Regions from separate parts of the Tardiphaga alba genome, predicted to be linked through region 1. Evidence: predicted binding sites of a transcription regulator. Region 1 holds the regulator's gene; each other region holds the start of a gene.

Region 1 (5,165 bases):
GACGGCGAAATGCTGCGCATTGGCGCCGATGCCGATACAGACGGCGATCGCCAATGCGGCCATGATCAGGACAAGTGTCTTAGACATCGCATCCTCCCGGTCTGAACCTCGATCAAAACGTATGATCGGGACAAACGGGAGCAAGCACGGTTACGCGCATTTAATGCGGAACACGCGGCTTCGCGACAGCAGCAATAGAGCTTTGGCCACCAAACTGCGCTGGAATCGGCAAGAGGCTGCCGGGTCCCCACCCGGACAGCCTCTCTGCGCGGATGTCCGGTCCCCAAGTCGCCGGTGCTGCCGCATGGCCGCAAGCTCCGATTTCGTGGTTGCGCAAGGTTAACACCGCTTTAATCCGCTCACTTGCGGATCATCGGCACGCCCTTGGTGGTGAAGCGCTGGGACTTGCCGCCACCGGGCCGAACCGGGCGCTGCGTGCCGGCAGCCTTCCCCGTTCCGGGGGGCTGATGCGCCGGCACGAGCTGTTCGGGACGCGGCCCGATCAGATCGGCGCGGCCCATCGCCCGCAACGCATCGCGCAGGATCGGCCAGTTGTCGGGATCGTGATAGCGCAGAAACGCCTTGTGCAGCCGACGCTGCCGCAGCCCCTTGATCGCCTCGACCTTTTCGCTCGCGCCATGACGCACGCCGCGCAGCGGATTGACGCCGGTGTGATACATGGCCGTCGCGGTGGCCATCGGCGACGGCAGGAAGGTCTGCACCTGATCGGCGCGATAGCGGTTCTTCTTGAGCCACAGCGCGAGGTTCATCATGTCCTCATCCGTCGTGCCCGGATGCGCCGCGATGAAATACGGGATCAGGAAGTATTTCTTGCCGGCCTTCTGCACGGCGGCGTCGAACATCTTCTTGAAGCGGTTGTAGGTGCCGATGCCCGGCTTCATCATCTTGTCGAGCGGACCGCGCTCGGTGTGCTCCGGCGCAATCTTCAAATAGCCGCCGACGTGATGGGTGACGAGTTCCTCGACATATTTCGGGCTCTGCACCGCAAGATCGTAACGCACGCCCGAGGCGACCATCACCTTCTTGATGCCCTTGGTCTCGCGCACCTTGCGATACAGGCTGATCAGGTCGTCATGCGAGGTGTTGAGGTTCGGGCAGATGTCCGGAAACACGCAGGACGGCAACCGGCAGGCCTTCTCGACCTTCGGATCCTTGCACGCCATCCGGTACATGTTCGCGGTCGGTCCGCCGATATCCGAGATCACGCCCGTAAAACCCGGCGTCTTGTCACGGATCTTTTCGATCTCCTGCAGGATCGATTTTTCCGAACGGTTCTGGATGATACGGCCTTCATGCTCGGTGATCGAGCAGAAGGTGCAGCCGCCAAAGCAGCCGCGCATGATCGTCACCGAGAACTTGATCATGTCCCAGGCGGGAATCTTCGCATCACCATAGGACGGATGCGGCGCGCGCGCATAAGGCAGATCATAGACCGCGTCCATCTCTTCCGATGTCAGCGGGATCGGCGGCGGATTGAGCCATAGATCGCGATCGCCGTGCTTCTGCACCAGCGCACGCGCATTGCCGGGATTGGCCTCACGATGCAGCACGCGCGAAGCGCGCGCATAGGCTTCCTTGTCCTGCTCGACCTGTTCGCAGGACGGCAACCGCACCACCGTGTCGCCGCTCTGGCGGGACGCGCCTTCATCGGCGGAATCGAGATCGTCCGCCGGCAGTTCGGTGTAATTCTCGGGCACGCGGCGGAACAGCGCGACGCCGCGGATGTCATCGAGTTCGCGCGGCGGCTCGCCATCGGCCAGCCGATGTGCGACTTCGACCACGGCGCGCTCGGCATTGCCGTAGAGCAGGAGATCCGCCTTGGCGTCGGCGAGGATCGAACGGCGGACTTTCTCCGACCAGTAATCGTAATGCGCGATGCGGCGAAGCGAGGCCTCGATGCCGCCGAGAATGATCGGCACATCCTTGAAGGCCTCACGACAGCGCTGCGCATAGACCACCGTACAGCGATCCGGCCGCTTGCCGCCCTCGCCGCCCGGCGTATAGGCATCGTCGCTGCGGATACGGCGGTCCGCGGTGTAGCGGTTCACCATCGAATCCATGTTGCCGCCGGTGACGCCGAAGAACACGCGCGGCTTACCTAGCGCCTTGAACGGCTCGGCCGAATGCCAGTCCGGCTGCGAAATGATGCCGACGCGAAAACCCTGCGCTTCCAAGAGGCGGCCGATGATGGCCATGCCGAATGAGGGATGATCGACATAGGCGTCGCCGGTGACCAGCACGATGTCGCATGCGTCCCAGCCGAGTTCGTCCATCTCGGCACGGCTCATGGGCAGGAATGGCGCAGGCTTGCGCTGCGGCACCAGGAAGGCGCGGGACATCAATGGTTGTTCGGCGACGGCGAGATTTGTCATGCGCCACGCATAAGACTCCGGGAGTCCGAATTCAACGGCGGCGCTGCATATTGAGCGAGAACGATGCAGTCTTTGCCGGCATTGGCGGGAACTGTGACGGCTTCGCTTCGCAGAAGATTATCTTGGTACCACCACGCACCGTAAGCGCGCGCGACCGGGGCAAACAAACGCGCCGTTCCGAATGGGTCGCAAGGACGTCCAGAAAGCGCGAAAGATGACAAAATTAGCCATTGCGGAACACATATGGAACAGATAGTGTTCGTTCATGATTTGTTTCGAGATTCCGTGGCTTAGTCGTCAAGCGTTGCCCGAACTCGCGAACTGCCCTCGATGAGATGCCCTGCAAAGGGTGTCTGCAACGAGGTCCTGAAACACACGCGGCGGCCGACGATCTGTCGTTGAAGACCCGTCAACTGAGGATGGCTTTCAGATGCTCACGCGCAAGCAATACGAACTGCTCCGCTTCATTGACCAGCGACTGAAGGAAGCCGGCGTCCCGCCCTCCTTCGACGAGATGAAGGATGCGCTCGACCTGCGCTCCAAATCCGGCATCCACCGCCTGATTACGGCGCTGGAGGAACGCGGCTTCATCCGCCGCCTGCCGAACCGCGCACGCGCGATCGAAGTGATCAAGCTGCCTGAACTCAACACCGCAGCCCCTGCGAGCGGACGACGCGGCTTCACGCCGAGCGTCATCGAAGGCACGCTGGGCAAGGGCCGCTCCGCGCCCACCCCCGTGGCCAGCGACGATGACGGCGGCCGCACCATCTCGGTGCCGGTGATGGGCCGGATAGCGGCTGGTACGCCCATCGAAGCGCTGCAGACCCGCAGCCATTCGATCAGCGTGCCGCAGGATATGCTCGGCAATGGCGAACATTATGCGCTCGAAGTGCGCGGCGATTCCATGCAGGACGCCGGCATTCTCGATGGCGACATGGCGCTGATCCAGAAATCCGACAGCGCCGACACCGGCGACATCGTCGTGGCGTTGATCGACGACGAGGAAGCCACGCTGAAACGCTTCCGCCGCCGCGGCGCCTCCATCGCGCTGGAGCCGGCGAATGCGGCCTATGAGGTTCGCATCCTGCCGCCGAACCGCGTGCGCATCCAAGGCAAGCTCACCGGCCTCTATCGCCGCTACTGAGCGATGCGCTCGGTAAAAGCGTGATCTGATCCCGAAAACCCATATCCGCTTTTCGGGATCCTGCTCAATCGTCCGGCGCGAGATCCGTCTCCGCCGGCGTTGCATCGACCGGTCCCTGGCGCGTGCGTTGGCCGGTCGAACTCGCAGCTTCCACGGCATCGACAGGTCCGCGCGCCCAGGGCCGCTGCAAGCCGCCTGTGCGCGTCGTCTCCGCTGAGAAACCGTCACCAACGCGCCGCAGACTGGTCGCTCCCTGCCCCTGCAGCCTCTCGCGATCGATCACCATCGCCCGGCAGTTGGTGGGCGCCTGCTTCGCGGTGACGATCAACACCGTGCGCTCACAGTCATCACTGAATGCATCCGGCATCAACGTCAGGGCAATCAGGGCGCCATCACCGAGCGCCGTCACGCAGCCTGACGGATCGCATGACACGCCTTCGCCAAGCGAAGCATCGGTCGGCAATCGCGCATCGGCATCCGCGCCAAGCCATTCCTTGACCAAAAACGCATCCTTGCCGCTGCGCATCACATGTAGCCGGCCGTCACGTCCGCGGACAGCCACGCTCTGGCCGTCACCGGCGATCAGCACGTCAGGCTGCCTTGTGAATGCAGCCCACACTGTTGCCACCGCCAGCGCGATCACGCCCGCATAACGCAACGGCGTGCGCAGCAATGCGAGCAGGATGATGCCGAAACTGGCTGCGATCAGCGGCCCCGTCCCGAAGGCCGACACGCGACCGATCGCACCGGGGAGCCCTGCCACCCACTTGGACACAAAGATCATCCATTGCAGCCCGATCTCCATGATGTGCCAAAACAGACTATCGAAACCGAACGGAATGGCGATCAGGCCCAACAAGCCTGCCGGCATCACCAGTATCGAAACCACCGGCATGGCCAGCAGATTGGCGATGATGCCGTAAGGCGTGATGCGGTGAAAATGATAGGCCGCATAAGGCATCGTCGCGAGGCCAGCGACCAGCGATGCGAGCAGCAGCAATGAAAGTTCGCGGCCGCCCCAGAGCGCGATGCGTGCCGTCGTCGAACTCTCGGATGTCGCGAACAAAGCTGGCATGCCGATCTGCACCAGCGCCACGAGGCCGAGCGTCGCCGCGAACGACATCTGGAAACTCGGATGCACCAGCGCCTCAGGCGTGACGATCAGCACGATCAGCGCCGCGATCGCCAGTGTGCGGAAGGTGATGGCGCGGCGATCGACCATGACCGCGATCAGCACCACCGCAGTCATGATGAAGGATCTCTGCGTCGCGACCTCGGCTCCCGACAGCAGCAAGTAGAACAGCGCGGCCAATAATGCCGCCGCAGCCGCAACCTTCTTGATGGGAAACGTCACCGTCAGCACGGGGATCAGCGCCAAGAGCGCGCGCACGACAAAGAACACCACGCCGGCGACCACCGCCATGTGATAGCCGGAGATCGACAGTACATGGCCGAGCCCGGAAATGAACATGGCGTCGTTGACGTCCGATGAGATCGCATCCCGCCGGCCGGTCAGGAGCGCCGTCGCGATGGCGCGGTTGTCGCCCGTGAGCGACGCCCGAATACGCGCATCGATGGCATCGCGCATGCCCTGCATGGTGGCGGCATATTGCAGATGCCGCGATGGC
Region 2 (5,165 bases), 870 kb from region 1:
TCTGCTTGCGTTCCTGAAGGAAAAGATCATGACGCTGGGCACCGCCGCGTGCCCGCCCTATCACCTCGCCATCGTCATCGGCGGCACGTCCGCCGAGCTGTGCATGAAGACGGTGAAGCTTGCATCGGCGCGCTATCTCGACGCGCTGCCCACCCAGGGCTCGCCGGATGGCAATGCCTTCCGCGATCTGGAGATGGAGCAGGAAATCCTCAAGATGACGCAGTCGTCGGGCGTCGGCGCGCAGTTCGGCGGCAAGTATTTCTGCCATGACGTCCGTGTCATTCGCCTGCCGCGCCACGGTGCGTCGCTGCCGATCGGCCTCGGCGTGTCCTGCTCGGCCGATCGTCAGGTGCTCGGCAAGATCACCAAGGACGGGGTCTATCTCGAAGAGCTCGAACATAACCCCGCGCAATATCTGCCGCAGGTGGAGCAGGAGCTCGGCGGCGAGGTCGTGAAGATCGATCTCAACCAGCCGATGAAGGACATGCTGGCGACGCTCAGCAAATATCCGACCAAGACGCGCCTCTCGCTCACCGGCACCATGGTCGTCGCGCGCGACAGCGCGCATGCCAAGCTGCGCGAACGCCTGGAGAAGGGCGAGCCGCTGCCGGATTACTTCAAGAACCACCCGGTCTATTACGCGGGCCCCGCCAAGACCCCGGATGGCTATGCGTCCGGCGCCTTCGGCCCGACCACGGCCGGCCGCATGGATTCTTTCGTCGATCAGTTCCAGGCCGCCGGCGGCTCCATGGTGATGGTCGCCAAGGGCAACCGTGCGGTCGCCGTGCGCGAAGCCTGCAAAAAGTATGGCGGCTTCTATCTCGGCTCGATCGGCGGCACCGCGGCGAACCTTGCCGAGCACTGCATCAAGAAGGTCGAGGTCGTCGAATATGCCGAGCTCGGCATGGAAGCGATCTGGCGCATCGAAGTCGAGGATTTCCCGGCTTTCATCATCATCGATGACAAGGGCAACGACTTCTTCAAGGAACTGAACCTGGGCTAACGATTAGAGGGGCGGAACCAGATCCGCCCCTCATCCTGAGGAGCCGCGCAATTGCGCGGCGTCTCGAAGGATGGCCGCCAGACTCCGGAGCCAGGCCATCTCATGGTTCGAGACGGCGCTCCGCGCCTCCTCACCATGAGGGGACGGAGCCCCATTCATCCCCGGTTTCCGCACGCTTCCACCCGCACGAAGCCTTGCGGAATTTCTCGCCTCTCGCTAGAACAAAAAGAGTACGCGAGAGATGCCCGTGACCGAATTTACTCCCTATTTTCCGATTGCCACGCTGGCTTTGGCTTTCATCGCCGCGCTGTTTGCGATCGTGGCTGTCATCGTGGTCGCGCGTCGCCCGGTTGCGCTGGAGCGCGCCGAGGTCAGCGAGCTGCTGCGCTTCGAGGGCGACGCCATTCGCGCGGCGTCCGACGCCGAGATCCGCGCTGTCCGGCAGGAGCTGCTGCAGACCATGAGCCAGCAGCAGGGCGCGGCGGCGGACATGATGCTGAAGCTGGAGGACCGCTTGCTCAAGCAGGTCGATAATTTTGGCCAGCGTCTCGCTCTATCGAACCAGACCACCGAAGCCCGCATCAACGAGATCGGCACCAAGCTGAATGCCGATATCGGCCGCATGGAGCAGTCCTCCACCGCCAATCGCGAGGCGTTGCGCACGATGGTCGAACACAAGCTCGATCAATCCGGCGCCGCGCATGCGGAGTCCGCGCGCAACCTGCGCGAGGAGCTGAACAACAGCTTCCACAGCCTGCGCCAGAATGTGGCGGGCACGCTGGGTGAGATCAGCAATCACCAGAAGGAGCGTCTCGACGCGACGAAGCTTGCGATCGACGAACTCACCCGCACCCAGGGCCAGAGCGGCGAGCAGTTGCGCCAGACGGTGGAAGGCCGTCTCGATCAGCTGCGCACCGAAAATGCTGCCGAGCTGGAGAAGGTCCGTACCACCGTCGACGAGAAGCTTCAGACCACGCTGGAAACACGGCTGAACGAGAATTTCGGCCGCGTGGTCGAGCAGCTCAATAAGGCCTATGAAGTGTTCGGCGAGATGCGCAGCATCTCCACCCATGTGGGTGATCTCAAAAACGTCCTCACCAATCCGAAGCTGCGCGGCACGTTTGGTGAGGTGCAGCTGGCGATGCTGCTGCAGGATTTCCTGTCGCCGACGCAATATATCAAGGACGCGCAGATCAAGCCGAATTCGGCAGAGCGCGTCGAATATGCGATCCGCCTGCCGATGCTCGATGGTGACGAAATGCTGCTGCCGGTGGATGCGAAGTTTCCGCGCGAGGATCACGAGCATATGCTCGAGGCGCTCGAAGCCAATGACGTCGAACTGGCCGCGCATTTCCGCAAACAGCTCGAAAACCGCATAAAATCCTTCGCCAAGGACATCGCGAAGAAATACATCAACCCGCCGCGCACCACCGAGCGCGCGATCCTGTTCCTGCCCACCGAAAGCCTGTTCGCGGAAGTGCTGCGCATTCCCGGCCTGTTCGATCACGTCCAGCGCGAATGCAATGTGATGCTGGCAGGGCCGACCACCTTTGCCGCCATCCTCCACGCCTTCCAGGTCAATCATCGCTCGATGGTGATCGCGGAGCGCTCCGGCGATGTCTGGAAGATCCTCAGCGCCGTCCGCACCGAGTTCAAGCGCTACAACGATACGGTGGGCAAGGTCGCCCGGCAGCTGAATACGGCCGCGGGCTCGGTGGCCGAGCTCGACAAGCGCAGCCGCCTGATGGATCGCGCACTGCGCGATGTCGCCGTCATGCCAGATGACGGCAGTGCAGCCCGGATGCTAGGGCTCAATGAAGCGCTGCCCGATGATGGCGACGACGATCTGATCAAGGCCATCGGTGGCGCCGCACGCGACGCCTTGCTGGACGACGACGCACCGTCGCCGGACTGAGACCGATGATGGCCATCGGTCTCGACGGTTTTCGTAAAGGCTGGGTCGCCGTCACCCTCGATGGTGACCGCCGGAGCATCGCTTTTCCATCGGACATCTCGTGGCTCGCAGCGCAGCGCTTCGACCGGGCGGCCATCGACATTCCCATCGGGATGACCGAGGACGGCGATCGTCTCTGCGATCGCCTGGCCCGTGCGAAGCTCAGGCCTCACGGTTCGCGCGTCTTCTCCGGTGCGCGGCGGTGGTTGTGGCAGGAATTCACTGATCCCGCTCGTGCCAATGAAGAGGCCGTGCGGCGTGGACAGTCGCGTGTGTCGTTGCAGCTCTGGCATATCGGCGCCAAGATCATGGAGACGGACGTGTTCATCCGACGGCATCGGCATCTCGATCTGCGCGAGGTGCATCCCGAACTGGTCTTCCTGCGTTTGAATGATGACAAGCCATTGCCGTCGAAACATACGGAGGAGGGGCTCGCACTTCGTCGCGATCTACTCGCTGCAAACGGCTTGCGCGAACTGGATGAGTGGTTGTCGGTCCGGCGCAAAGGCACCGGCGCCAAGCGCGACGATGTGCTGGATGCCTGCGCCGTTGCGCTCGCAGCACGCGATGCGCGGGATTGTTTGCCGAGCGGAGACGCGCCCCATGATTCGCATCAGCTTGCGATGCAGATCTGGTTCTGACGCGTCGACATTTTCATCGACAAAGCGCGACTCAGCCACGCAGTCCATCACGCCGATTAACCATCATCTCCGGGACTCGATTCTGTGCGGACTCACAAGCCCGTGGAGAAAAAAGAAAAGCGGTGACGACTCGCGGACTCCTGTTCCAATGGCATCGGAGACAGAACCGGGATTCGAGGCGGGGCCATGATCGATGCATTGAAGCTGAATGTGACGGTGGTGACCTTGCTCGCCGCGGCCAGCGCGATCAACGGCGTGATGTTTTACCACTATCTCTGAGGTCAGCCGTTACGGCACCGACACCGCGGCCGCCCGTAGGCGGCGGCCGACCAGAATTCTGAAAACGACATATTGCAGTCCGAAAGCGGCGACCTTGGCGCCCATCAGAACCACCGATACGTAGAACGCCCACAGCTTCATGTCGCCGCTCATCGCCACGCCGATGGTGCCGGCGCCCAGCGCAAACATCAGCGCTGCCCAGGCATAGCCTGCAATGGTCACATATTCCGGAATGGTCTCGCTGACGATCGGCGGCAGGTAGCGCAGCATCCAGCCTTTGCGCAGCATGATCGCGCCGATGGCGAAATGGCCGATGCTCGGCTTGGCCAGCACGAAACGCGGATCATTGGTGAGCAGCGTTGCGCCGCCCAGCACAATGACCAGTGCAAGGCTGGCATAGGTCATCACATCGAGTTTCTCTCCCTTGATGCGCGCGCGGATGAATTGCGCGACCGCGCCTGCAATCGCGACGCAGGTCGCCAGGACCACATCGCCGGTGATCAGATAGAGCACCAGGAAAAGGACGGTGGAGAAGAAGTCCTGGCCCAGCTTGGCGAATACGTCCTTCATCGCGGTCTCCGGAAGAGTGAGGGGCAGGTGGTAACGATCAGGACTTCAGCGGCGGCGTCTGGCCGGCGGCATATTTCGCGCGCCGATATTGCGGATACCATCTGGTGAAGTACAGCGCCGCGTTGCGTGCAGCGAATGCAATGGCAAAGCCGATCCATAGCGGCAATCCCGGCACGAACATCACCAGCATGTCGGCCAGCAGCATCAGCACGAAAGCGAATGTCCAGGCCCAGGTGATCACGTAATTGGCGGCAAGGAAGCCAGGCAGCTTCATGGTTTCGGCGTCCACCTGCTCGCGCGCATATTGCAGCGTGAAGGGCGAGCGGATCACCAGCGACAGCAAAGCGATCGCCAGCACGCCGAGATCGACGGCCAGATGCAAGGCTGTCCGGCTCCAGTTACCGTCGATCAAAGTGACGTAGCAGCCGATGGCCGCGAAGAGGAGCGCGGAGCCTGCGGCAAGCATTTTCACCGATCCGCCGCGCGCGACATCCCAGACCACGATGCCAAGCGCCAGCGCGGCAGTCGCGAACAGGCTTGTGGCGGCAGAGGTAAACAGCATCAGCAAGGCGAAGCTGCCGAACGGGGCGAGGATGAGAAAGGTGGCCATGCGGGGTATCCGGTTGCCATTATCTTTACGATGTAAAGATGCGTTTAAGCCTGCCGTTGATATCCGTCAAGCGAAATCTTTACAGTGTAAAAATCATTGTTATAAGCG
Region 3 (5,165 bases), 1.2 Mb from region 1:
TGAACTATCACTTCTAAGTCTTACGAGTTTAAGCCTTACGAGTTTAAGCCTTGCGGGTTTAACCCAACAGGTAGCGGCGGGTCGGCTCATGCCGATCCGCTTCTCTCCAAGCTCCAAGTGAGAAGAAACCAGCACGACCCACTCCCGACCGCCTCGCGGTCGGGATTTTTCTTGCCGGTGACGTCCGGATTGTGCGCGCGGCGCTACCCGGTAATCACCAGATCGACCGCCTTCGGTCCCTTGCCCTTCTTGTCGGGCTCGACCTCGAATGTGATCCGCTGTCCCTCGATCAGGTCCTTCAAGCCCGCACGCTCGACTGCGGTGATGTGGACGAAAACGTCTCGTCCCCCGTCATCCGGCTTGATGAAGCCGTAGCCACGTTCGCCATTGAAGAATTTGACCGTACCACTCATGCCCATCGGGAAACTCCCTCCCCGCAATGCTCCGCCCCGGCGCACTTGCGCCGCGACCGACCGGACATTCACTCCTCAGATGCTTGGCCGTTTCTTTTGATAGTCTTTTTTGGGCCTTGTCACTCCGCCGCAACCATTCGCGGAAGCGGAACGTAAAGCCAGTCACGCAACCAGCTTAATACGGTTCCATGAAGGTGACTACCGTTTTTGGAAACGTGGCAGGAGAGTTGCCGCTTGAGTAGTTGAGTCCGCACTCACGCCTTGGCGTTTTCGAGCCGGAAGCGCGCCACGCCGCCGACACCGAGCGGCCTTTCCAGTTGCGGCAGGATCTGGCGTAGCTCGTCCTGCAATTTCCACGGCGGATTGACGATCAGGAGTCCGGTGGAAGTCAGCGGACCGTCGGGGTCTTGCGGGGCAATGCTGAATTCGAGGCGCAGGCATTTTCCTGGCGTCGCCGACGCTGCCGCGGTGGCGGCGACGCTGCGCGAAAGATCATCGGTGGGACGGCGGCTCTTGGCCGGATACCACAGCATATAGATGCCGGTCGGCCATTTGGCATAGGCCTGTGCAAACCCCGCGGCCAGCCTGGAGAATTCGTCCTTCGCCTCGAAGGGGGATCGATCAGCACCAGGCCGCGACGCTCCTTCGGCGGCACGTAAGCGGGCAGACCGACCCAGCCGTCAATATCGACCACGCGGGCCTGTTCGTCATGGCGCAGTGCCGAGATCAGCTGTTTGCGCGCCACAGGCTCCAGTTCACAGCACACCATGCGATCCTGCGGCCGCATCATCGCGCGGGAAATCAGCGGCGAGCCGGGATAGGCGACCAGATCACCATCGGGATTGAAGGCGCGAACGATGTCCAGGTAGGGCGCAATCAGCTTCTCGGCGGCATCACTGAAGCTCGACTGCATCATACGGGCGATGCCGGTGCTCCATTCGACCGAGCGCGTCGCCTCGTCGCCGGTGAGATCATAGCGGCCGGCACCGGCATGGCTGTCGATGACACGAAACGGCGTCGGCTTCTCGTGCAGATGGGTCAGGATACGGACCAGCACGAGATGCTTGATGACATCGGCAAAATTGCCGGCATGGAAGGCGTGGCGATAATTCATGGGAGATGGAGTACGCCAAGTGGCTCCAACCCTCAACTTGTCATCCCCCGCCTAGCGCGCCGAAGGCGCGCGCGGAGCGGGGGATCCAGTAGACACCGGCTGCGCAGCTCAACCACTTCTGCCAGCGCTTACTGGATTGCCCGGTCCTAGCGCGCAATTGCGCGCACGGCCGGGCAACGACAGAGCGCGCCTACCCACCCCTGACCGGCGGCATCACTATCTTGTCGCGGCGGCAGGCGCGGCGGTCGATTTCCTCGCAGGCGCGGAACTGAAGATCCTTGCTCATGCAGATCCGCACCTCCTGCAAGCGATTGCGCTCGCAGGTGATGGCGATGGCGGAGCTGCTGAGGCCGGGATTGACCTTAATGAAAGCATCTTCCACCGCCTCGGGCGACACCGTCTTCGCCGTCTGAAGATCGATATATTCATCGGGAATCTTCACGCCGGCGCGCGCCTTGCGCGTGGTCTCGAAATAAGCGCGCGGGCCGAGGCCCGAACAGGTGCCGTGCTTGTCCCATTCGTTGAAGATCAGGCCCGGCGCCGGCATCAGGTCCAGCATCGAGGTCATGATATTGCGGGGCAGCCGCGGTGCCGGGCGCTCGCAGTAATTGGGAAAGCCGCGATCATATTGCGGCCAGAGGCCGTGGACCACGAAAGCATAGGGGCGGCCGCCGCACTGCATCTGCTGATTGCGCGAGGAATTGCCACGCTCCTGCGCGGCCTCGCAGAACGACGGCGACCACGACAGCGACAGGACATAGAAATCGAATTCGCCGGGTGCATTTTGCCGGCGGTCCTGCGCCGCGGCGCTGCCGATGGACAGTGCGACCAGCAGAAAAATGCCGAGCGAAACGACCGACCGAATTGCATGAAACATGGCGTGCCCCACCCCTGATCAGGCAAGCCTAATCGGGCATCAAGAACAATTCAAGAACAATGAAGGAAGAGTAGCCCGGATGGAGCAAGGCGCAATCCGGGGACAGGCAGATGTGCCGAAGCATCGGTTCCTGGATTTCGCTGCGCTCCATCCAGGCTACCGAACTACGAGACCGTGGTCTTAGAACTTCGCCGCGCGGCACTTCGGGTTATAGGCCCAGTCGCGGTCGAGGCCGACCACGCACCATTCGACGCCATCGCCATAGCCGGCGAAACCGCCGTCCTCGATGACCGAATAATGCACCTGGCGCTGCTTGCCGTCGGTGAACATTGCATCGGCGGTGCAGAAACGGCGCGGAATGTTGTCCGAGGTCCAAGGGCGGAAGGCCGTTTCCTGGACGCGGCTGAAGCCCGCGACCTGCAGCGCAGAATTCCAGAAGCCCGCTTCCTTGTTCTGGAACTGGTACGTGATCTTCCACAGCGCGGATTCGCAGGAGCCGACCTTGCCTTCGTAATTCGGGCCAAACAGGCCGAAATTGAGCTCGAGCAGATTGGCGGCCTGCGCTTTCGGCGCCATGCTGAACAGCGCCAGACCGGCAACGGCGACCAAGGCAGCTTTTTTCAGGAACGAAACGATGGTGCGCATAGGGAATCCGCCGGCTGGAATGAGGTTCCGGGACCGTGCCGCGAAGGCCTTGCGGGGTCAAGTGCACCGCGGCAACACCCTGCGCACAACTCCGTCAGTGCACGCCGGGCGTTCTTTCCAGCGTCGCCGATGCCCTTTAAGGTGCCGGCTGACGAATAAGGAGACGACGATGCGGACGATTCGGTTGGCGATTTTGGCACTGGGCATGAGCGCGGCGGTGAGCGGCGCAGCCAGGGCTGACTGGGTGCCCCCGTTCAAAGGCAACGACACCGGCGGCATCATCTCCACCTCGCTGATCGCCCAGACCGACATTCGCGCACTCGCGATCGACCATTGCGCGCGTTACGGCAAGGTCGTGAAATTCCTGGGCTCGCAGAACCAGTATGGCGGCTATGTCTCGTTCGCCTGCCGCTGGGTGCCCTATGGCGCCAACGAGCGCCCGCTCAGCGTTCGCTACTGAGCACAAGCAACACTACAGATGATGGGTTGCCTGTTCGCTGACGCGCGATGAGCGTCAGCAAACACCCATGCTGCGCGAAGCGCAGGACGCGTCGCACGTACAATCGCGCGATGACACAAAAGACATAATCGGATGCCGTAAGACCTGTCCTACCCGTGACAATAACAGGACATCGGAGGTATCCCATGATTCAGCGCGCGAGCCTGATCGCTCTCACCCTTCTGTGCACCACCTCGCCATTGCTGGCCGACAATGTTCAGCTGCCGATCCGCAAGGCAGGCCTGTGGGAATTGACCACGCAGATCACCGGCGTGTCGAAAACCGTGACGCCGCCGATGGTGATGCATCAATGCACCGATGAAAGCGTCGATCGACAGATGAACAAGATGTCGTCGGACGCGATGAAGTGCTCCAAGCAGGAGATGACGAAATCCGGTAGCAGCTATATCGGCGACAGCGTCTGCACGATCGGCGATGCCACGGTGACGAGCCATGCGGAAGCCACCGGCGATTTCAACTCCGCCTATTCGGTGAAGACCACCGCGAAATCGAGCGGCGGCAACCTGCCACCGGAAATGGTGACGACGATCCAGGCCAAATGGGTCAGCGCCTGCAAGGCCGACCAGAAGCCCGGCGACGTCGTGATGCCCGGCGGCATGAAGATGAACATCACCGACCTGCAGAGAACGAAGGCGATGCAGCCGAAGTGAGAGTCCGGAGTTTCGCGAATATCGGCGCGCCTTGATAGGCGCTCCGCACGCACCTCACGTCATGCCCGGGCTTGACCCGGGCTCCCATCTTTTCTGGGTCTGCGGCAGCTGCCCACCCATATTCCCCCTCCCTACGTTCCCCGCTATAGATGATGGCAATCATCCAACAAGGAACGCCTGAGGAAACGACGCATGACAGAATTCACCGCATTGATGGCCGGCATGACGAGATCCGGCGACGGCTGGACCGTCAGCGTCAGCGATGATTGGCTGCAGGGCCGCACCGTCTATGGCGGAATGGGCGCGGCACTGTGCATGCAGGCGGCGCTCAATGAATTCGGCAGCGTGCCGCCGCTGCGCTCGGCACAAATCGCTTTTATCGGCCCTGCCACGGGGCAATTGCAGCTGACGGCCACCGTGCTGCGCAAGGGCAAGTCGACCTTGTTCGCAAATGTCGATCTTGTCGGCGAAGCGGGCCTCGCGACGCGCGCAGTGTTCTGTTTCGGCGCCGCGCGAGAGTCTGCCTACAACTATGTCGCCATCGGCACGCCGGAATTGAAAGACCCGGAGTCCTGCCCTGACTTCTTCCGCAATGCGCCACCGGTGCTGAGATTCGTGCAGCATATGGAAGGGCGTTTCGTGTCCGGTTCGCCGCCGTTCAGCGGCAGTGACGACCCGCAGATGTCGCTCTGGCTCCGCCATCGCGAGCCCGGCATCACGCCGTCGCTGGTGGCCCTGCTCGCGCTGGCCGACGCCCCGCCTCCGGCTGCGACCGCGCGGGCGAAAACACCATCCCTGATCTCGACAATGACGTGGTCCATCGACATGCTGACCGACGAGATCACGACCGACGATGGCTGGTGGCTGATCCACAATCGCGCCGAACAGATCGCGGGCGGCTATTCGAGCCAGGCGATGACGCTGTGGAATCGGCAGGGCACACCGA
Region 4 (5,165 bases), 2.0 Mb from region 1:
TAACGTGTGCTACCGGATGCAGACAAGCGGTAAAATGAGTGCGCTTCATATTCTCCACCGAGCGCTACTGATGAGTCGATTTCAAGCAAAACGGCCGGATCTCGCGATCCGGCCGTTTTGTTAGTTCTATACGAAGCTGCGCCTGATTAGCGCGGCATCCTCAGCTCAGGCGGCTCGCGCCGCCCTCTGCATCAGGCAGCCTTGGCTTCCGAGGTCTTCTTCTCGATGGCGCGCTTGAGCAGCACGGCCTTGGCGGAGAGCTCGTGCTCCTTCGCTGCGATCAGATAGGCGTCGAAACCACCGCGGTGGTCCACCGACTTCACGGCATTGGCGGAGACGCGCAGGCGCACGCCGCGGCCGAGCGCGTCGGAGATGAAGGTCACATTGACCAGGTTCGGCAGAAACCGGCGCTTGGTCTTGATGTTCGAATGGCTCACCTTGTGGCCGACCTGCGGGCCCTTCAGTGTCAGTTCACAACGCCGGGACATGGCGAAAATCCTCTGTCATCCCCGCCTGCAGCACAAAGCCGGGCAGGGGTTCAAAAATCACGTCCATTTCAGGAGCCGCGGACGTATAGGGTTTTGGGCTGCTCACGTCAAGGCGAGTCACGAGAATGACATGCATTCAGGACTTGCGCCTCATCCCGGCCCGCCCTGAAAGGGCGACCGCGGTGGCAGTGCCGGTTCTATAGCCGCTCCCGCGGGCGGATACCACAGGGAACTGGCCCGAAACGCCGCAGGGGCGTTGGAAAGCCGCGCGGTTCCCATCATATAAAGGACGTATTCCGGCCGGACACGATGGCCATGCCCGGATCATGCAAGGTGAGACGCGACGTGGACTGCCAGGACGTGGACTGCCAGGGAGATCACCGAGGCCGCCGACATTTTTGCGCCGGGCTTCGCGTCACCAGGTCGCCTGCGCGCGCGCGCCTGCTGATGGCGGGCGCTGTCGGCCTCACGGCCGCGCTGCTCGGCCTGGCCCGGCCAGCTGCGGCACAGGGCAAGGTCGAGGCAAAATATGAAGCCAGCCTCGCCGGCATTCCGGTGGGCAAGGGCACCTGGGCCATTGACATCACCGAGGATCAATACAGCGCGGCGGCGACCGGCGGCACCGCGGGTCTCTTGAAGGCGTTTTCCGGCGGCTCCGGCTTCGGCCAGGCGCAGGGCCGCGTGGTCGCGGGCCAGCTCGGCCCCACCAATTATTCCGCCACCACCACCTCGGCGAAGAAGTCCGAAGCGATCAAGATGCAGATCGCGCTGGGCTATGTGAAAGAGTATTCCATCGAGCCGGAGCCGCCGGCAGATCCCGATCGGATCCCGGTCACCGATGCGCATCGGCGCAATGTGATCGATCCCATGACCGGCTCGCTGCTCACCGTGGCCGGCACCGGCAATGTGCTGGCGCCGGACAGTTGCCGCACCGGCACGTCGATCTTCGACGGCCGCATGCGCTATGACATCAAGCTCGATTACAAGCGGATGGAGCAGGTGAAGGCCGAGAAGGGCTATCACGGCCCGGCCATCGTCTGCGCCGTCTATTTCACGCCCATCGCCGGCTACGCGCCGGACCGCGCCGCCATCAAATATCTCGCCGCCCAGCGCAATATGGAGGCGTGGCTGGTGCCCGTCGCCGGCACCCGCGTGCTGGTGCCCTATCGCGTGACGATCCCGACCCCGCTCGGCCAGGCCATGCTGGAAGCGACGGAGTTCGTGACCACGGCCGCGCCACCCAAGGCGGTGGCGAAGACGAATTGAGCATTCGTGGGATGGGTAGAGCGCAGGCGCGTGGCGCCGGAGCGAAACCCATCATCGCGGGCTCCGGTGCTTGCGGGGATGGGTTTCGCTTCGCTCTACCCATCCTACGGGTCTGCGACGCTGCTGCAAAACGTGCGCGCGCGAGCCGGAACACTATCTCAGATAGGCCAACCGGCGGCACCGAAGCGCAGTTGACTCTTTTGCCATTCGGAGTCCGCAGGACTCGGCGTTTTCAACATGAATTCACAGGCCTTGTTGCCCTGTCACAAACTTGATCTAGTGAGGACTTAGGGCGCTCGCCGCGACATCTTGGGGGTGAACGGGCCCAGCCGGTGCGGAGTCACCGATTCGGGCCGGTTTCGTTCCGGAGTCGTTCCCAAACTCGCTTGCCTTGACAGAAGGCCGCTCGGAAATACTTGAAAACCATGGCCTTTTCGAATTCTCCGCTCGGCACAGGCCGGGCGCCCGGCGCCGGCGTCACCGCCGTCCTCGGCCCCACCAATACCGGCAAGACCCATCTCGCCATCGAGCGGATGCTCGCGCATCCCTCCGGGATCATTGGCCTTCCGCTGCGCCTGCTGGCGCGCGAGGTCTATAACAAGATCCTCGCCCGCGTCGGGCCGGAAGCCGTCGCGCTGGTCACCGGCGAGGAGAAGATCAAGCCGTCCAAGCCGCGCTATTGGGTCTCCACCGTCGAGGCGATGCCGCGCGATCTCGACGTCTCGTTCCTGGCCGTGGACGAAATCCAGATCGCCGCCGACCTCGAACGCGGCCATGTGTTCACCGACCGGATTCTGAACCGCCGCGGCCGCGACGAAACGCTACTGCTCGGCGCCGCCACGATGCGTCCGATCGTCGAGAAATTACTCCCTGGAATCAACATCGTAACCCGTCCGCGGCTGTCCACGCTGGAATTCGCCGGCGACCGCAAGATCACCCGCCAGCCGCGCCGCACCGCCATTGTCGCGTTTTCGGCCGATGAAGTTTACGCCATCGCCGAGCTGATCAAGCGCCAGCACGGCGGCGCTGCCGTGGTGCTGGGAAGTCTCTCGCCGCGCACGCGAAATGCCCAGGTCGAGATGTTCCAGACCGGCGATGTGGACTATCTCGTCGCCACCGATGCCGTGGGCATGGGCCTGAATCTGGACGTCGATCACGTCGCCTTCGCCTCTGACCGCAAATATGACGGTTACCAGTTCCGCCGCCTCACGCCGTCCGAATTTTCCCAGATCGCCGGCCGCGCCGGCCGCGCCACGCGCAATGGGACTTTTGGCACCACGGGCCGCTGCGAGCCGTTCGAGCCCGAACTGGTCAACCAGTTGCAGAACCACATCTTCGATCCCGTCAAAGTGCTGCAATGGCGCAATTCGAAGCTGGATTTCTCATCGATTGCGGCCCTTCAGGTCTCGCTCGCGCTGTCGCCGCGCCATGAGGCCCTGACACGTGCGCCAATTGCCGAGGATTTACGTGTCCTCGATCATGCGGCACGAGATCCTGACGTGCGCGAGATGGCGCAGGGCAAGGATGCCGTCGAGAAACTGTGGGATGCCTGCCAGATTCCGGATTACCGCCGCGTCGCGCCCGCCGCACATGCGGAGCTGGTGGTGACGATCTTCAATTTCCTGATGAAGCGCGGCCGCATCCCCGATGCGTGGTTCGGCGCCCAGATTGCGCAGGCGGACCGCACCGACGGCGATATCGACACACTGTCAGGCCGGATTGCGCAGATTCGGACCTGGACCTTTGTGGCAAATCGTCCTGATTGGCTCGCAGATGCCGAACATTGGCAGGGAATCTCCCGTGAACTGGAAAATAAACTGTCAGATGCCCTTCATGAGAGGCTTACAGAGCGTTTCGTTGATCGTCGTACCAGTGTATTGATGCGCCGCTTGCGGGAAAACACGATGCTGAATACTGAAATTGGTAAGACGGGCGAAGTTGTTGTCGAGGGCCACACGATTGGCCGGCTCGACGGTTTTACATTCTTGCCCGATACGGCCGAAGCCGGCTCCGATGCGAAGGCCTTGCAGGCCGCAGCGTCGAAAGCGCTGGCCGGCGAGATCGACGCGCGCGCAGAGAAGCTCTCCAACGCGCCGGACGATCAGTTGGTGCTGACATCCGACGGCACGCTGCGCTGGACCGGTGATGCGGTCGCGAAGCTGGTCGCCGCCGATGACGTGCTGCATCCGCGCCTCCGCATCATCGCCGACGAGCGCCTCACCGGCGCGCCGCGTGATGCCGTGCAGGCCCGTCTCGATCTGTTCCTGAAGACGCATATCGAAAAGCTGCTCGCGCCGCTGTTTGAACTCGCAAAGGCCGAAGACGTCACCGGCATCGCGCGCGGCATCGCCTTCCAGCTCAATGAAGCGCTCGGCGTGCTCGAGCGGCAGAAGATCGCCGCCGAGATGAAGGATCTCGATCAGCCGTCGCGCGCCGTGCTGCGCAAATATGGCGTCCGATTCGGCGCCTATCACATCTATTTCCCGAACCTGCTGAAGCCGGCCGCGCGTTCGCTCGCAGCGCTGCTGTGGGCGCTGAAGCAGGACAATGTCGATATGTCCGCACTGTCCAGCGCGCAGCACCTAGCCGGCTCCGGCCGTACCTCGTTCCCCGTCGACAAGGTGCTCGGCCGCGACGCCTATCGCGTGCTCGGCTATCGCCATGCCGGCGAGCGTGCGGTGCGCGTCGATATTCTCGAACGTCTTGCCGATCTGATCCGTCCCGCTTTGTCGTGGCGCGAGAATTCGCCGGGCGAGAAGCCGGCGGGTGCCTATGACGGCCGCAGCTTCACTGTGACCCAGGCGATGACCTCGCTGACGGGTTCGGCCGGCGAAGACTTTGCCTCGATCCTGCGTGCGCTGGGCTATCGCATGGAGAAGAAGCCGGCGCTGCCGCCTGCACCGCCGAAGCCGCTGGCTGCGACGACGCCGATCGAAGCTGCGACGGCAGATGCCAAGGTGGAAGCCGCCACCGATGCGCCTGTGTCCGATGCCGCACAGGCTGATGCCGGTCCGGAAGCTGCGCCGGCCGGTGAGGCTGTTGCTGCAGAGCCGGTCGCGCAGGTCGAAGTTACGGAAGCCGCTGAAGCTCCCGTCGCGGAAGAGACTGCCGCTCCATCGTCTGCATCGCTGCTGCCGGACGTGTCGCCGGTCGCGAGCGAGCCGGTGGTTGAAGCGCCTGCGGAAGCTGCCCCGGTTGAAGCTGCAGCCGCGGAGGCTGCTCCTGCCGAGACGGCTGCTGCCGATGCAGATGCGCCTGCCGCCGAAGCCGCGGCACCGGCCGAGCCCGAAATGGTCGAAGTCTGGCGCCCCGGTGGCCGTTCCGACGAACGCCGTCCACCGCGTCATGACCGTAACCGCAACCATCACCGCCGCGATAACAATGCCGGCCAGGCTGCGGCCCCGGCCGGCC

The links. The regulator LexA, encoded in region 1, represses DNA repair genes until DNA is damaged. The targets are predictions, from matches to a motif close to TGTTCNNNNTGTGTTCNG.
Region 2: the regulator LexA is predicted to act here: its motif matches at 1,221-1,238, upstream of rmuC (DNA recombination protein RmuC).
Region 3: the regulator LexA is predicted to act here: its motif matches at 2,446-2,463, upstream of RPMA_RS22455 (ribonuclease T2 family protein).
Region 4: the regulator LexA is predicted to act here: its motif matches at 2,115-2,132, upstream of RPMA_RS25915 (helicase-related protein).

What each region holds. Positions count from the first base shown of each region.
Region 1 is NZ_CP036498.1:3,447,966-3,453,130, forward strand. Features, by position in the region: gene RPMA_RS28265 (hypothetical protein) at 1-87, opposite strand, end outside; gene RPMA_RS16255 (YgiQ family radical SAM protein) at 360-2,393, opposite strand; gene lexA (transcriptional repressor LexA) at 2,824-3,537, shown strand; gene RPMA_RS16265 (ComEC/Rec2 family competence protein) at 3,602-5,165, opposite strand, start outside.
Region 2 is NZ_CP036498.1:4,321,854-4,327,018, reverse strand. Features, by position in the region: gene RPMA_RS20715 (fumarate hydratase) at 1-1,003, shown strand, start outside; gene rmuC (DNA recombination protein RmuC) at 1,251-2,918, shown strand; gene RPMA_RS20705 (DUF429 domain-containing protein) at 2,924-3,598, shown strand; gene RPMA_RS20700 (inner membrane-spanning protein YciB) at 3,887-4,447, opposite strand; gene RPMA_RS20695 (hypothetical protein) at 4,485-5,057, opposite strand.
Region 3 is NZ_CP036498.1:4,688,827-4,693,991, forward strand. Features, by position in the region: gene RPMA_RS22440 (outer membrane protein) at 1-17, shown strand, start outside; gene RPMA_RS22445 (cold-shock protein) at 204-419, opposite strand; partial or broken gene RPMA_RS22450 (23S rRNA (adenine(2030)-N(6))-methyltransferase RlmJ) at 668-1,527, opposite strand; gene RPMA_RS22455 (ribonuclease T2 family protein) at 1,718-2,404, opposite strand; gene RPMA_RS22460 (hypothetical protein) at 2,585-3,049, opposite strand; gene RPMA_RS22465 (hypothetical protein) at 3,219-3,509, shown strand; gene RPMA_RS22470 (DUF3617 domain-containing protein) at 3,695-4,219, shown strand; gene RPMA_RS22475 (thioesterase family protein) at 4,412-5,165, shown strand, end outside.
Region 4 is NZ_CP036498.1:5,424,384-5,429,548, reverse strand. Features, by position in the region: gene rpmB (50S ribosomal protein L28) at 192-488, opposite strand; gene RPMA_RS25925 (hypothetical protein) at 472-624, opposite strand; gene RPMA_RS25920 (DUF3108 domain-containing protein) at 936-1,754, shown strand; gene RPMA_RS25915 (helicase-related protein) at 2,180-5,165, shown strand, end outside.